4 regions of the Paenibacillus sp. FSL R7-0026 genome follow, and region 1 is predicted to be linked to each of the others. Evidence: riboswitches for the same ligand, from Rfam matches in the RefSeq annotation. Region 1 holds a riboswitch; each other region holds the start of a gene.
The links. Region 1 has a riboswitch for cyclic di-AMP ahead of MKY44_RS00525 (C40 family peptidase). Riboswitches for the same ligand answer to the same signal wherever they lie in the genome.
Positions count from the first base shown of each region.

Region 2: it holds a riboswitch for cyclic di-AMP, as region 1 does, so the genes downstream of both, MKY44_RS29410 (hypothetical protein) here and MKY44_RS00525 (C40 family peptidase) in region 1, are expected to answer to the same signal.
Region 3: it holds a riboswitch for cyclic di-AMP, as region 1 does, so the genes downstream of both, MKY44_RS16100 (3D domain-containing protein) here and MKY44_RS00525 (C40 family peptidase) in region 1, are expected to answer to the same signal.
Region 4: it holds a riboswitch for cyclic di-AMP, as region 1 does, so the genes downstream of both, MKY44_RS08950 (C40 family peptidase) here and MKY44_RS00525 (C40 family peptidase) in region 1, are expected to answer to the same signal.

Region 1 covers NZ_JBBORG010000001.1:108,069-112,120, reverse strand. Annotated here, with positions in the region: gene MKY44_RS00535 (M1 family metallopeptidase) at 1-639, shown strand, start outside; gene MKY44_RS00530 (hypothetical protein) at 650-1,501, shown strand; cyclic di-AMP (ydaO/yuaA leader) riboswitch at 1,747-1,884, shown strand; gene MKY44_RS00525 (C40 family peptidase) at 1,888-2,358, shown strand; gene MKY44_RS00520 (GNAT family N-acetyltransferase) at 2,714-3,208, shown strand; gene MKY44_RS00515 (c-type cytochrome) at 3,359-3,715, shown strand; gene rbsK (ribokinase) at 3,794-4,052, opposite strand, start outside.
Region 2 covers NZ_JBBORG010000002.1:101,100-105,151, forward strand. Annotated here, with positions in the region: gene MKY44_RS29400 (Nramp family divalent metal transporter) at 1-769, shown strand, start outside; gene MKY44_RS29405 (HAD family hydrolase) at 912-1,595, opposite strand; gene MKY44_RS29410 (hypothetical protein) at 1,723-2,121, opposite strand; cyclic di-AMP (ydaO/yuaA leader) riboswitch at 2,237-2,412, opposite strand; gene MKY44_RS29415 (glutathione peroxidase) at 2,784-3,263, shown strand; tRNA gene MKY44_RS29420 (tRNA-Leu) at 3,413-3,495, opposite strand; gene MKY44_RS29425 (urease accessory protein UreF) at 3,940-4,052, shown strand, end outside.
Region 3 covers NZ_JBBORG010000001.1:3,654,598-3,658,649, reverse strand. Annotated here, with positions in the region: gene MKY44_RS16110 (ABC transporter substrate-binding protein/permease) at 1-1,160, shown strand, start outside; gene MKY44_RS16105 (amino acid ABC transporter ATP-binding protein) at 1,147-1,869, shown strand; cyclic di-AMP (ydaO/yuaA leader) riboswitch at 2,087-2,283, shown strand; gene MKY44_RS16100 (3D domain-containing protein) at 2,286-2,960, shown strand; gene MKY44_RS16095 (polysaccharide deacetylase family protein) at 3,068-3,859, opposite strand; gene lpdD (prenylated flavin chaperone LpdD) at 4,014-4,052, shown strand, end outside.
Region 4 covers NZ_JBBORG010000001.1:1,927,735-1,931,786, reverse strand. Annotated here, with positions in the region: gene MKY44_RS08965 (carbohydrate-binding protein) at 1-394, shown strand, start outside; tRNA gene MKY44_RS08960 (tRNA-Leu) at 538-621, opposite strand; gene pelA (pectate lyase) at 798-1,760, opposite strand; cyclic di-AMP (ydaO/yuaA leader) riboswitch at 2,180-2,311, shown strand; gene MKY44_RS08950 (C40 family peptidase) at 2,317-2,781, shown strand; gene MKY44_RS08945 (carboxymuconolactone decarboxylase family protein) at 2,855-3,184, opposite strand; gene MKY44_RS08940 (hypothetical protein) at 3,327-3,545, opposite strand; gene MKY44_RS08935 (hypothetical protein) at 3,665-3,994, opposite strand.

The DNA.
Region 1 (4,052 bases):
CTGATTACGTCTCCTTCATCTTTAACACAAGAATCCTGGAAGTTCGATTCACAGAATGAGTATGCAGCCAATGTCTATACACGTGGCAAACTTGTATTGCTTGGTATCGAACATCAAGTCGGCACAAAAAAGATGGAACGCATTCTCTCTACCTATGTGAAGAAGTACCGTTTCAAACATCCCACTTCGGCTGATTTTCAGAAAATTGTGGAACAAGTGACCCGCACTTCCTGGTCTGATTATTTTGACCAATATGTCTATGGTAACGGGATGGCTGACTTTGCTGTAGAGAAGATTCGTGTTACGCCCGTACAGAAAGATGGGCAAACATTGTACGAGTCATCCGTGACGATAGCGAAAAAAGGCAGTGACTACAGCGCCGTTCCTGTTCGCATTGCTTTTGAAGACGGGCATATCCTCACCAAGCAATGGAATGGCAAAGAAGATCGCATCACGTATAAATTAACTCACACATCCCCCGTATCCTGGGCCATGACCGATCCCCTGTACTCGATCGTGCTGGAGAACCGCCATATGAACAATTTCCTGAAATCCGGACTGGATGAGCAGACGAAGTCCCGCTGGAGCATGAGTGTAACCAAACTAATAGAAGCCATATTCGGAGGTCTGTCATGGTGAGGTGGAAACGGTGAAAGCGAAAATACGTGAAGGCTGGTTTCTCGTCCGTCAGCATATGTTCATTGCCGCACTCTTATTTCTCTATCAACTCATTTGGGGATATTTCTTCTATCGAATGGTACAATCGGCTGTCATCCCACTGCTCCTGCGCTATCCAGATGCTGATGCAGGGGAGCTGAGTACACTTTTGTTCAAAATGGAAAGTCAACTTAACCTGTCTACCCATCCGGAGGTTCATCGTTATCTATGGATTCTCGGGGGCATGCTGCTGGTTCGCATGTTGATCAGCCCCCTCATTCAGGCAGGACTGCTCTACTCACTTCAGCACTTTAATTCTACAGAAGAGCGCATCCCCTTTGTCCGCGGAATCAAAAATCTGTGGAAACCGATGCTGCTGCTCCACACCATACGTACATTATTGATACTTCTGCCCGCCTACTGGCTCATACCGAAGCTCTACTCGATTCTCATGGACGGATTTCATTCCCTTCAATTACTTTTGCCTGGTATACCTTATGTTGCTGCCTGGATTGTATATGGTTGGATCATCCACCATGTCATACTCTACATGCAGTTCGGTGTTTCGGCACCAGAAGGAGAAGGCGGGGCTCACGGTACCCTCAAAGCACTCTGGATTGCACTGCGTCATCTCATCGCTGTAATCGGCATTGCACTCCTACTGGGTGGAGTACACTTGCTCGTCTTTGGGGCATTCACTACAGTCTCATGGTTATTAACGGGACTGACCGGACTTATACTACAACAGACGTATCCACTTGCCAGATGTCTATTGAGTCTGTGGAAAATATGCAGCCATTTCCGATTATGGCAGTCCAAAATATCCAAAGGTGAGAGCCGATAGTTTAAAAATTGTTACCATCACATGTTAAACTCATGGCCTAATATGTACTTATAAATAGGCAAACCTCAACCTTTCCCCGTCAAAGGTCGAGGTTTTTTTTGCTAAATTTGTTGCTAAACGTTGCCAAAGCCGTACTCCTCTGTTACAATAATCGCAGTGAGTTTTTAGTAACAACTTTGTAATCTTTACATTCATATTTGTAACTACTTAAAATTAAATCGTCATTTCTTGATTTCGCAGGTGCATAACTAGCATAGCCAAATTCCTGGCACCTGGGAAGCGGGGGAACCAGTTATGGGTGAATTGATCTTGCTACAGAGGGATCATAGGGGACCTTCAACCGAATCCTTAAGCTAACCTCGCAGGCGTTGGAAGGGGAATATCTCTTGTTCAAGAAGAAATTAACCGCAGCTGTACTTAGCATCACATTCGCTTTATCGCTTGGTGCAGGTAGCGCATTCGCAGATTCAAAGATGGACACAGTAATTGATTCAGCAATGGGAACTACATACAAAAGTGGGGGAACAACGCTTAACGGCTTTGACTGCTCCGGATTTACACGGTATGTATTCGACAAGTTGGGTATTGATTTGGCACGCCAATCCAGTTCCCAATTCGACATGGGCGATTCCGTATCCCGCATGGAAATGAGAGCTGGCGATCTGGTGTTCTTTAATACAACGGGTAAAGGCGTATCTCATGTAGGTATCTTTGTAGGGGATGGAAAGTTCGCACACTCCTCTTCTTCCAAAGGCGTTACGATCAGTGCATTGAGTGAAAACTATTGGGCCAATCGTTATGTTGGCGCGAAACGGATTATGAGCACGGACGCATATGAATCACTGGCCCTTGACTAGGGACAAGCTGAGCAACATGATGCTGTAACCATTAACCATACTGGAACGAAGCAAGAAGCATAACAGAACCGCCCGGTACATTCTCCGCAGGAATGTATCCGGCGGTTTTTTTGTGCTTCAATCCTTATTCATGTTGCAAGTTATACTCGGGGTATATCCTGCGACATCAACAGGTTCATTTTGCGTTCGTTCGTCCGTGCCCTTATGATGTTTTTACCCATCCCGTTATAATATAAACGAAATTACCGGAACTTTTGTTTCATTTTTTTTCTTGGGAAGGAAGACTTGCTAAATGAACATCACTTTTGTAGAGTGGACAAAGAGTTCTGTTTCAAGGAAAGGAGCATGCAGGTGTATGAAGGAAACCCCTGTAACGTTTCACGTTGTACCCATGCGAGAAGAACATGCGGAGCTTATCTGCAGTTGGCAGTATGATCCGCCTTACAATATTTACAGCTGGCTCCCCTGGAAGCAGATGAAAGCTCTGGAAGTGGAATTCGGAGATGCACAGCTGCGGCAGGAGCAATATGCGATCGTCCTGGATCAGAACGATCGCATATGTGGGTTTGCTCAATACTTCCCACTTCAAGGGGTAACCCGGATTGGCCTTGGCATGCATCCAGAGCTGTGTGGTCAGGGTCAAGGGACAGCTTTTGTCACTGCCATTGTACAGGAAGCTATTCGCCGAAATCCCACGAATGAGATTGATCTGGAAGTACTCACTTGGAATGCTCGTGCCATTCAAGTCTATCTGAAGAGTGGATTTGTCACCCAGGATACATACGAACGACAGACCCCAAGCGGCTTGAAGCCCTTTCACTGTATGGTTTACGAAGGGCCTCGCGGTTAGAATCCATTGCAAAACAACTAAATTTGCCCCTTGTTATGTGATTAGTTCAAAAAATTCCCACAAAATGCTATGATGTCAGTACAGGTTCCGTTATAATGATATGGATAGTTTCAGGTTAGATGATCTTTCATTCTGGAGGGGACATAAGGGATGCACAAATGGATCATGAGCGGAGTATTTTTTGCAGCATGCGCTTTAGCTATTGTTTTAATGTTTACGCTTCCAGGGAAAGAAGAAGTGGCTGAAGAAGCCAAGCCAACCATGCCGGAAGTAACATTGGATGCCGGACAAGCTGAAGCACTGGTCAAAGCCAATTGTATCTCCTGTCACGGGGATCAGCTTCAAGGTGGCGTAGGACCTGCTCTGGCTAACATCGGCAGCCAGGATGATCTGGAGAAGATCTATTCTACGATTGTCAAAGGTAAAGGTGGCATGCCTTCCTTCAAAGGCAAGCTGCAGGATGAAGAGATTGCAAATATCGCCATGTGGCTGTCAGAGAAGAAATAATCTCTCTCTGCACACGCATAACAAAGAGGCGCTTAATTCCCTTTTGGGAGAATAAGAGCCTCTTTGTTGTACCAATTATTAAGCCTCTGCGGCATGCTCAGCCAGAAAGGCCTCAACTTCACGTGCGGACGGCATCCCGGACTGGGCGCCGAGCTTCGTCACGGATAACGCGGCCGCACCCATGGCAAAGCCTACGGCCGCGTCCAAAGTCTCACCGCGCGCGAGGGCTACTGCCAGCGCGCCGTTGAAGCAATCGCCAGCGCCGGTCGTATCGACGGCGCTTACGGCGTAGCCGGGCGCACGGCAATCGCCGGCACGCCCTGCTTGTACGCGGCCA
Region 2 (4,052 bases), on a different contig from region 1:
TGACCTCTTCCTGGCGAAACCCGATATGGGCGGTGTTCTCCATGGTTTTGTACCAAATGTTGAGATTCTGCAAAACCCGGCCATGCTCTATATTGCCATTGGTATTATCGGAGCAACCGTGATGCCGCATAATCTGTACCTGCATTCTTCCATTGTGCAGACCCGTCAGATCGAACAGACACCACAGGGCAAAAAAGAAGCCATTCGGTACTCGACCATGGATTCTACGATCGCGTTGACACTGGCCCTGTTCATCAATGCGGCAATCCTGATTGTATCTGCCGCTGTATTCCACAGTGCTGGTATGACGCAGGTTGCCGAGATCGCAGATGCCTATCATCTGCTGACACCTCTATTAGGTACTACGGTTGCAAGTATCCTGTTCGGTGTGGCGCTGTTAGCATCAGGTCAGAACTCTACCCTTACAGGTACACTCGCTGGGCAGATCGTTATGGAAGGTTTTCTGAACATTCGAATTCCGGCATGGCTGCGCAGACTGGTCACACGTCTGATCGCCATCATCCCGGCGGTAATTGTGACAGCCATTGCAGGAGAACATGGCACAGAAGAACTGCTCATTTTGAGCCAGGTCGTGCTGTCGCTTCAATTGCCCTTTGCTGTAATTCCCCTGGTGATGTTCACAAGTGATAAAAAAAGCATGGGTGCATTCGCCAACAAATTGTGGCTCAAAATCATCTCATGGGTCATTGCCGCGATTATCGTTGTGCTGAATGTATATCTGATCATTCAGACGATTCGGTTATTCTAATCTCCTTCTTATCGACTAAATACTAAAAAGGCTGATCAACTCCGGTATTCTATACCCAAGTTGATCAGCCTTTATTGTTGCAGTACAGCAACATATTTCTTTTGTAGTAAAACTCTAAACTCCAATAAACAATCATCTGAATCTAATCCTGATTTGGTATCAGTAACGGCAAGAGTTGATCCAATGAATCAACAGTCCAATCCGCACGTTGGTCATCCGATAATTCTGGCTGGAATCTTCCGTAACCCTGCATAATTCGAATCGTCCGCATGCCCAGATTCTGAGCAGGTATAATGTCGTTATCGATCCGATCGCCGATCATGACAGCTTCCTCCGGTTCACAACCGGCCTGTTTCAAGGCCACAGCGTATAACTCAGGGTCTGGCTTGGACACCCCTTCTTCAGCCGAACATGCCAGAACATCAACATACTTCCGCAAGCCGTAGCTCTCCAGTCTCTCTTCCGTTCCTGGACTCTGATTGGCAATAATGCCAATGCGATAATGCCGTGACAACTGCTGAAGAACGGAATCCGCTGAAGGAAAAGGACGTTCAAGATCTTTTTGAAACTTCAGCTTGTCCTGAATCTGTTTCTGGTGTCCCTCGTCTTCAACGAATGTGCGAATCGCCACTCTCATCGGCCATTGCTCATATTTTCGGTAACAGTTGGCAAACAGTTCGCGTACCGCCTCAATTTTCACTGGATACCCTAAAGCACAAGCTTCACGGACGAACTGTCCGATAATATCATCAACCGGCTCCCATTCATCCACCAGCGTATCTCCAACATCAAAAAACAACCATTTTAATCCACCTACATCCGGCACGCCAATTCCTCCTTGTAACCATAAAAAAGAAGACTCACCATCATGCATGAGTCTCCTCAAACTTCCGTTTATCGATACATTCAATTATAACAGGCACCTTACACCTGAGCAATCACAAGCTATGGCATTAACCATTGAGGAGAAAGCCAACTTCCCCATTGAGCGAATATACAATCCGGTCTGCGCCCATGCCCCGATAGATGCCCTTTGGATGGCTTTGCTCCGTAATGACGCACAGGGATTTCGATGTCCATGAACGGCAGATCTGTAAATAACGACAGGTCAGATTCAGGCTGTTTTCGAAAATAAACACGTTGCCTACGCTGCCCTGCGGCAAAAACCATTTTTGAGCTGCAGCCGTGTTCATGCGAATGACATGTTCTACTCCGATTCTACGGAGTCTGCGCTCTTCCCCTGCACTGTTGGTTAGAACGGCAAACGGCATTTTTTTGTACATCAGTAATTTGATAAATTTGCGTCCTGCTTCATTTGGAGCAGTCACTAAGATCATCTCAGTATCCATCATTCGTTCCTCCCTTGGCGTGAAAAGACAACAAAAAAGAAGCGTGGGGGACCAAGGCCTCCCGAACGCTTCTTAAAGAATCCATGGCGAAAACGCCATGAACCAGCGTACGGCTTGTTGCCTCTCCCTTTAACGCTTACGAGGTTAGCTGACGGATTCGGGCGCGAGAGTCGCCCTATTTCCGGCTGTCACCGGAAAATTCACCCCATGAATGCCTACTGTCCTGGACAGCGCATTCCGTTGGTTCCCCCGTTTTCCACTCATGAATGAATGGAAACTCAGCGATTAAAACATCGTTCGTATATCTTAAGATAAGATCGAGCGATATTATCGTTTGTTTCGTTTTTCATATACAATTTAGTTTAAATTGAAATTACGTTATGAATCATACACCCGTGCCATGACGGTGTAAAGTCCTCACAGATCACCGAATCGGCAGATTTTTGCCAATACTCATCCATAATAACGCTTACAATAAGGTTATACTCTATCCATCTCTTCAAGGCTATCTAATTCTCACTCTGACGAAAATCCCTTCGCAATTCATTCACGTATTCCGCACAACTTGCCTGTTTTGATTCTTTTAACACCATATTAGTTTTGCAATATTTAATTGCAACCAATATAATAGAAGATATAAGAGTAAATAAATGGAGGCGATTTAGATGACAGTCTACGATTACAAAGTGAATACCCTTCGCGGTCAAGAAGTTGAAATGTCCGACTACCGTGACAAAGTGCTCCTGATCGTGAATACGGCAAGCTCATGCGGCCTTACCCCTCAATTCAAAGGTCTTCAAGAACTGCAAGACAAGTTTCAAGATGCTCCATTTGAAGTTCTTGGTTTCCCAAGTAACCAGTTTGCACAGGAAAAAGGATCTTCCGACGATATTGCCGAGTTCTGTCAGATGAATTATGGCGTGAGCTTCCCCATGTTTGAGAAAATTGATGTGAACGGATCAAGCGCTCACCCTCTTTTCCAACACCTTAGTACAGAAGCTCCTGGCCTGCTCGGCTCCAAAGCAATCAAATGGAATTTCACCAAATTCCTTGTGGATCAGAACGGACAGGTCATTAAACGTTATGCTCCCAAAACAACACCGGACAAGATTGAAGAAGATATCAAGAACTTGCTGCAAAAATAATACACAGGCCACCCGTAGCCGGAAGGTAGAGCAGTATTGCCCCGGTAATGGATGGCTTTTTTTTCTCAACTTTGATGTCATACTGTTCGAAAAAGACAAAAAAAGAAGCTTTCCAATAACGGAAAGCTTCTTTTTAATCGTTCATATGATGCGGTCGAGAGGACTCGAACCTCCACGGGCATACGCCCACTACCCCCTCAAGATAGCGTGTCTGCCATTCCACCACGACCGCATGTCGTAAATAATCGGCAACAGAATTGATTATACCGGGTTCAGAACTAAAAGTAAAGTATTTTTTAATACTTCTTTTTCAGCTAGGCATTTTCATCAAAAATCGCATAATCTCGTCATCTTTACCCATGAACTGCATATTATTAGATTTGATCCCCTCTTTTTCGGTAAGAGCCGATCTTGTTGATTCATTTATATATAGTCCTTCCTTATATATGGTCCTCCCTGCACTTCGCCACATAAATAACACAGTGAGTTATATAAAATAACACAAATATTGAATTTCAAATTTAATCCATTAAATTTCACGGATACTATTGACAAAAAGCGGACATTTATGGGATGATAACTATCATATAATTCGGATTTTTAAACAAAATGCAAACAAAAAGGGATATTAATGTCACTTAAAGTAACATTTAACGAACACAGGAGGCGAATGATTGTGAACCGTGGGAATAAGCTGCTCGATTATGTCAAACTGCTTGATTCCTCTATTCAGGTTGGAGGGTTCACCCATTCCTTCGGCATGGATATCCATATCAGGGAGGGTACCAT
Region 3 (4,052 bases), 3.5 Mb from region 1:
TGGTGATTTCAGGTATGACGCCGACGGATGAGCGGAAGAAAAGTATCGATTTTTCCGACACCTATTATAAATCCAAACAAGTGATTATGGTTCGCAATGTGGATAAAGACAAATATCCAACTATGGCAGAACTTGAAAATGCGAAGATTGGCGTTCAGAAAGGCTCCATTCAGGAAACGATCGGACAGAGTATTCCAGGAGCGAAGCTTACTGCGCTGGATAAAATCTCGGATATCGTGCTTCAACTGCAAACAAAACGCATTGACGCGGCAATCGTTGAAGATACCGTTGCTGCAGGTTATCTGGACGACATCATTGGACTTGCTGCTGCTGTTCCGGACGAAGAGCAAGCAGAAGCGGCAATCGGGATTCGTAAAGGGAATACCGAGCTGCTAGCTGCAGTAAATGGAACACTGGAGCGACTGAAAAGCGAAGATAAAATCAATCAGATGGTGACTGACGCCAGCCTCTTGATGGCGGATAAAGCGAACAAATCACAAAATATTTTCCAAGTATTCTGGGAGTACAAAAGTTTCTATGCTACAGGTGTAGGATACACACTTCTGTTGTCTGCACTTGGGGTTATCTTCGGGGTAATTATTGGATTGATCATCTGTTTGTTCCGTTTGCATGACGCTGCAATCTTGCGCTGGATCGGTACGGCTTACGTTGAAGTGATCCGTGGCACACCGATGCTGGTACAATTGATGATTATTTACTATGGTTTTTCCCTGAGCTTTGGCATTAACTTCACTGCACTTCAGGCAGGTATCATTACACTTTCAATCAATAGTGGTGCCTATCTGGCGGAGATTTTCCGTGCAGGTATCCAAGGTGTGGATCGTGGTCAGTTGGAAGCAGCTCGTTCCCTCGGAATGGGCAGAGGCGCCGCGATGCGTTATATCATATTGCCACAAGCCTTCAAAGCTGTATTACCAGCGATCGGTAATGAATTCATAACTATCATCAAAGAATCCTCCATTATCTCCGTTATCGGTATGGTGGATATTATGTATCAGGCAAGTGTAGTCAAGAACATTACGTACCAAGGATTGAGTCCATTTTTGATTGCAGCAGCCATCTACTTTGTAATGACGTTCATTTTGTCCAAGCTGCTGGGACGACTGGAAAGGAAGTTGAGTGCAAGTGATAGACGTTAGACAATTACACAAATCTTATGGAAATAACGATGTGCTTAAGGGCATAAACGTGACGATTGGCAAAGGTGAGGTTGTCGTGGTCATCGGTCCTTCCGGTTCAGGTAAAAGTACTTTCTTGCGTTGTCTGAATCTGCTGGAACAGCCTACCTCAGGAGAGATTGATTTTGAAGGCGTGTCAATCACGGACCCCAAGCATAACATTAACGCAACTCGTGAGAAAATGGGCATGGTGTTCCAGCACTTCAACCTGTTCCCACACAAAACGGTAGAGCAAAACATTACGATTGCTCCAATTAAAGTGAAGAAACAATCCACTCAGGAAGCGGAAAAAATTGCTGCTGATCTGCTTAACACCGTGGGCTTGTACGATAAAAAAGATACATTCCCGAATCAGCTGTCTGGTGGACAGAAACAGCGGATCGCCATTGCTAGAGCATTGGCCATGCAGCCGCATGTGATGCTGTTTGACGAGCCTACGTCGGCACTGGACCCTGAGATGGTCGGTGAAGTGCTGGATGTCATGAAACGTCTTGCAGAAGGCGGAATGACGATGGTCATCGTAACCCATGAGATGGGTTTCGCACGTGAAGTGGGAGACCGCATCTTGTTCATGGATGGCGGGGTTATTGTGGAAGAGGGAACACCTGATGAGGTGTTTGGAGCTCCAAAAAATTCACGTACACGTGATTTTCTTGCCAAAGTACTCTAAACGAAAGATTAAATAGCGTTACTGACATCGAGTCGGTAACGCTATTTTTTTGTGCGTATTAATCATTTATAGATTTGAAAAGTAACTATTCTGTTACCAGATGTAAAGGAATCGGGTCGTCCAATAATTCTAAAGAATGCAGTATTCTTAGATATGATGACATGCTAAAAACCATTTGGTAAGAATTACTACAAGTTCAGGTTACAAAATTGTGATATATTGAACTCTGCCGAAACTTCCGGACAGGGAGTGCGGGGGATGTAACGATGCAGATTGTGCAGGGGGAAGATCTATGGCACACTGCTTGGGGTGAATTAGGGGTACATAACGTTTCAAATGTAATGAAGAACCTATAGGGTGGGCTCCTCATCCGAATCCGACAACTAACTTCGCAGGCACAATGAGGGAGGAAGACCATGATTAACAAGAAACGTATAGCCAAAACAGCAGTAGCATTAATGACAACAGCAATGCTCATTCAAGCCGTTCCGGCTCACGCCGATTCAGTTCATGTGGCCAAAGAAGGGGATACCTTCTACACCTTATCGAAACAATATGGAGTAGCACTCAACACGTTGGTTAAAGCAAACAACGACATTTCGGCTTACAACATTTATGGTGGTTTGAAAATTACGATTCCCGGTAAGGCAAACAATGTAGCAGCCGCTGCGGCAACGGAGAGCAAGACCCAAGCGAAGACTGTTACTACAGCGAGCTTGGACGTTAACGCAGATAACAAAGTTGTTCAAGCCTGGGGTAAGACATTCGATTACAGCAAAGCTGTGAACGTAAAAGCAACGGCATACTCTGCAGATCCGTCCGAAAATGGAGGATGGGGTGCAGTCGATTATTTCGGAAATGACCTTGAACTGGGCACGATTGCAGTTGATCCAAGTGTAATTCCACTTGGAACCAAAGTACTGGTAACTGGTCACAGCCATCCAGGATTGCCAAAACAGGCTTTTGTAGCCACAGCGCGGGATGTGGGCGGTGCAATCAAGGGTCACCGGATTGATATCTTTATCCCGGGTAGCAAACAGTCTGTAAGCTCATTTGGTTTTCAGGATATCGAGCTGTACATTCTGAAGTAGAGAGTAAATTACATTTAAAATGAATTCAAACAGGGTGTCTGCCAGTCGCTAATTTGCGATTGAACAGCACCCTTTTAATATTCTCATTATTTGTTATCACGGTCATCCTAATCTTTGGCCTTTGGCAATCCCAGCATTTCGTCCAAGGTGACCAGTTCATATCCCCGATTACGCAATTCCTCAATGATTTCAGGCAAAGCCTCAATCGTACCGTTCAGATTTGATCCTACACCGCCTCCTGCATGTTGTAGAACGATGGAGCCAGGTTTCACGGCAGATAGGATGTTATCCTTCACCTCTTCCTTGGAGAGGCCTTTCCAGTCCAGGGAGTCTACGTTCCAGTTCACAATGCTATAGCGTTGTTTGGCAGCCCATCTCAGCTGTTCTTCATTAATGTCTCCATAAGGTGGCCGAATCATCTTGGGCGTATATCCCGCCAAACGTCGAATAATATCCCCGGTATGTAAAATTTGTTTGCGAAAGGCATTCATCGACAGCTTACTGAATTCAGGATGATTGTAGCTGTGATTACCAACCATATGCCCTTCCTTAACGATGCGTTTCACCAGATCCGGATGTTTCTCAGCACGACTACCCACGATGAAGAATGTAGCTCTGACATTGTATTTCTTCAATACATCCAGCACTTGTGGAGTAAATCGTGGATCAGGTACATCATCAAAAGTCAGTGCAACCTTCTTGGTTGAAGGACCATTGGTTTTGAACGTATCGGCATATTTTTGACGTAACTGTCCCAATGTCAGTTGTTCTTCTTCCGCAGAATCTGAACCTGATACTGATTCACTTGGCGGGCTTGAAACATCCCGCGATGAAACTGGAGCATGATATCCTCCGAGAAAAATAACGATAACCATTAGCATAATGAGGCGTACGCGCATAATAACGGCCTCCTTTTCCAAAATGACGTTCTCCTTGGTATGCCCGGGGGTTCCATAAAATATGCGTAGTGTGAGAAGTTTCATTGCGGATTTAGCTTATGACAGCCATAATTCCTCCATATATAACATATAGAAAAGGATAGGTGGATAGGATATGAGTACATATGATTTGAAATCCATACGTTTACAGGTG
Region 4 (4,052 bases), 1.8 Mb from region 1:
CAGTGGCACCACGTATGAAGCCGAGACCGGAACGTCACTTACGGAAGCTGCCATTGAAACAATCTACCCCGGTTACACTGGCTCCGGGTATGTTAACTTCAATGCGATGACTGGTTCGGCCATTCAATGGAACGGCATTAATAACACGACAACAGGTACCAAAAACGTAAAGTTTCGTTATGCGCTGGAAAGCGGCACTCGGAACCTCGACATTTTTGTGAACGGAACCAAAGTCATTAGCAACGAGCCCTTTCCGGCTACGGGAAGCTGGTCCACTTGGGTTGAAAAAACAATACAGGTCCCCATGAACACGGGGACCAATACATTGAAAGTGGTTACCACTGGATCGGAAGGACCGAATATTGACAGCGTTAATGTTACCGCAGCACAATAAACGTTCCGTATGGCTGATGGAAGACATTTGCTGTACATGCAGCTAAGCACTAACCTCTTGGATACTAAATCTAGTGTTAGTGTTATATCAAAAAATGCAAAAAAAGACTCCTTAAGTGTTAGCTTAAGGAGTCTTTTTTTAGATGCGGTCGAGAGGACTCGAACCTCCACGGGGGTTAGCCCACACGGACCTGAACCGTGCGCGTCTGCCAATTCCGCCACGACCGCATATTGTATCTCCGTCATCAATATCGGCGACAAGAAATAATATATCATGCGGAATCTATCATGTCAACACTGAAAATAATAACAATAAAGCCCGAACCAGACGTCCGTGTCGATTCGGGCTCTACCTTTAACTGCTGCTAATAGTTTGGTTCATTAAAACGGAAGCATACTTCAAATTACAGCTTGGAAGGCCAGTTACCATACCATGCATAACCACCTCTTCTTTCTTTATCAATATCACTTAATTTGTATTTAACTACCCCGTCACGACCAATAAAGATTGGTTTGTCCGTTCCTATCTCATAGAAGCGTGCCCAAATTGGTGCAGCTTTGGAATCAGCGATAATTTTACTATCTCCATTAGCTCTTTCATACTTGTAACCCGTAATTTTTACCTTGTTAAACCAAGCCTCCGCTCCTTTAATAGATGCGGTAATTTTAGCGTTAGCAGGTCTGGTTTTCAGGAATTTAACAATCGTTACACTCTCTCCAGCTGTCAGCGATGGCACTTCGTAGATTCTTGCGCTCGCTGGTTTAAGGGAACTGGAATCATGTTGTTGTCCCCATCCTGTCAGCTTACCGCCTGAAACGACTTGTGTATTCAGAATCGCCTCCACACCTTTGGCAACTGAATTTTTACTGCGATTAGCAAGTGTACTATCAATAAACGAGAAATCACCTTTGCGTGCTGCTACTTCATCGAGCATGATCATTACATTAATCATGGCATCATCATTGTAGGTAATATGCTTGTGATATCCGGAGCTTTGATAGACCTGTGGCCATCCGCCATTTGAATACTGCATATTGATCAAAAAGTTAATTCCTTTGATTGCAGCTGTGGAGTAACGCGGATCATTCGTCTTTTTAAATTCCTTCGCCAATCTTCTAATTTCTAAGTATGTAGCCTTGTTGTCTATCGTGGACTTTGCCCACTCCCCACTTGTCTGTTTATAATCTTTTCTCCAACCTCCATCCGGCAGCTGGTTCTTCAAAATATCAGAAATACTCGCTGTTGTACCTGATGCATCCGCAGCAGATACCGTCCCTACAGGAAGAACTGCCATTCCAACTGCTGAGAACACCATCGTACATGCCAGGACAAAAGTAACTAATTTCTTCGCTTTCAAATGTAACACTCTCCTATGTTCGTTTTTATAAATCTTCCACTTCTACTTTATCTATGATACGCGTCCCTAAACCTCCTTTATTTGTATTTATCGCATAATAAAATCATTTTAAATCCAATATGTGGATTGGATAATCAGATAATATGCAAAAAATCGATTTTTGTCAATATATGCAACTTAATGAATATAATCTCTATAATTCTACATAACGGAATAGTTCTTTTAACTCATGATAAACCTATCTATTTATCCAAATTCGTCTTAAACGAATCAATAATGACGTTTTTGTCATGAATGATACCCAAACTTGATCCCTTTTTTCATATAAAAACCTTAATTCCGCTAACATTGAGGTATTAAGAAAGGGTTTAAATGGGTTTGACAATTACGCATTTATGCAATATAGTTTCAAATAGTTACAAAAACTTAATTATTCATTGCCGAGTTTCATGTTTGAAAACGGGGGAACCAATTTGGGTGAATTATTCTTATACATAGGAAATATAGGGAACCTTCTACCGAACCCTTAGCTAACTCCGTAGGCATCGAAGGGAGAACATTGATTTTGAAAAAACTGATTATCTCCATTTTTGGAGCAGCTGTATTATTTACATCCGGGGCAACAAGCACAGAGGCAAGCAGTATCAACTCCGTAGTGAACAACATGACAGGTATTCCTTACAAATGGGGTGGCACGACTGTAGCCGGCTTCGACTGTTCTGGTTTTATGAGATATCTTTTCAACAAATACAGCATTGAATTGCCACGTACTTCTCAGCAGCAAGCCAAAACAGGTACGCCTGTATCCAAGAGCAATGTTCGGACAGGTGATCTGGTGTTCTTTAATACAACAGGCAAAGGCATTTCACATACAGGTGTATATATTGGCGGCGGACAATTCGCTCATGCCTCCAGCAGTAAAGGTGTAAGCATCACGAAGTTATCGAATCCATACTTCAATGACCGCTATGTAACAGCACGTCGGGTAACTGGACAGTTTATGTATGATAAAATGTTAGGTAAAATGTAATTCACATACAAAAAGGCATCGGTTATTAACCGGATGCCTTTTTTGTACTTAAAAATGTATGTTGCATTGCTTACTAATGCAGCGCCTTCTGCACTCGCATCGCACCCTGAGACAGGGCATGTCCTCCTCCAACAGCTCCGGCCACCGCAACGGTCTCCATAATCTCCTGATCTGTTGCTCCCTTGGCACGGGCTTCTTCTACATGGTAGAAGGTACATACTTCATTGTTGGCGAATAATCCAATGCCAAGTGCAATTAGCTGTTTTGTCTTTGCATCAATCACGCCAGGTTGGAAACATTCTCCGGTAAACTCATGATACGACTTCACCACACCTGGCAGTACATCGCTTAATGCTCCAATCTGATCCTTGTAGGCATGAACTTTATCATTCATCAATGTCATGGCTTGTAGCACACCCTCTCGGCTATAGTTACAGATCTTCCCTCACTGTACCTATCTTCTCTCCCGAGTGAGTCAATTATGCCAAGAAATCATGGTAATTCCAAACATTTAACTCTCATGGCTCTGCCATAATTATAAGCTGTTACTCACTAAGTGGACTCTGGCGCGGCTCGCTGAACAGCTGATAGCGGTAACCTCGATCCAGCTTAACGACACGTCGATTCTGACGACGGATAAGTACCTGCTCGCCATCCCAGGCAACCACAATTCCCGTTACATCGTTCGATTCCAGCTCGTCCCGAACGACTCTTACTTTCTCACCTGACAGACGCAGGGCGTCCAGTTCTGTATCACTAATCATCTTCATGACTCCTATATTCCAAATTTATTTACAAAAAGAGACCTAAATGAAATGTCATTTAGGTCTCACGTGACTGTATTGGACTGTCATGTCATTCGAAATTATGTCCCGACTGAAAGTTACCGCTGCGCGTGCTCTTTGCTGTCGTTCTTCTCGAACCAAAAATCAAGCACTTTGGCGGACATCACACGTTCTTCAAGGTACTCCACTTGATGCGGTGTAAATTGTTCTTTCCAAGAGAAGGACAACTCTTCGCACAAGCCTACAATCGTCAGTAATTCTGACCAGGCAACATAGCGTTTGTACCAGAAAAATTGAGGATGTTCAATCATATAGGGATAAAGGTCATCGAATTCCGTATGTTTACAATCCAGGGCACGTTCAAAATGAACTTTCGATTCCGCCAGCTTATCATTAAAAAATTGTTCTGTTGCCGGTTGGTTCCCCATGGTGTTGCCTCCTCTCCCTAACATAACCCCATTATAAATGAAATCGGCGGTCATGCAA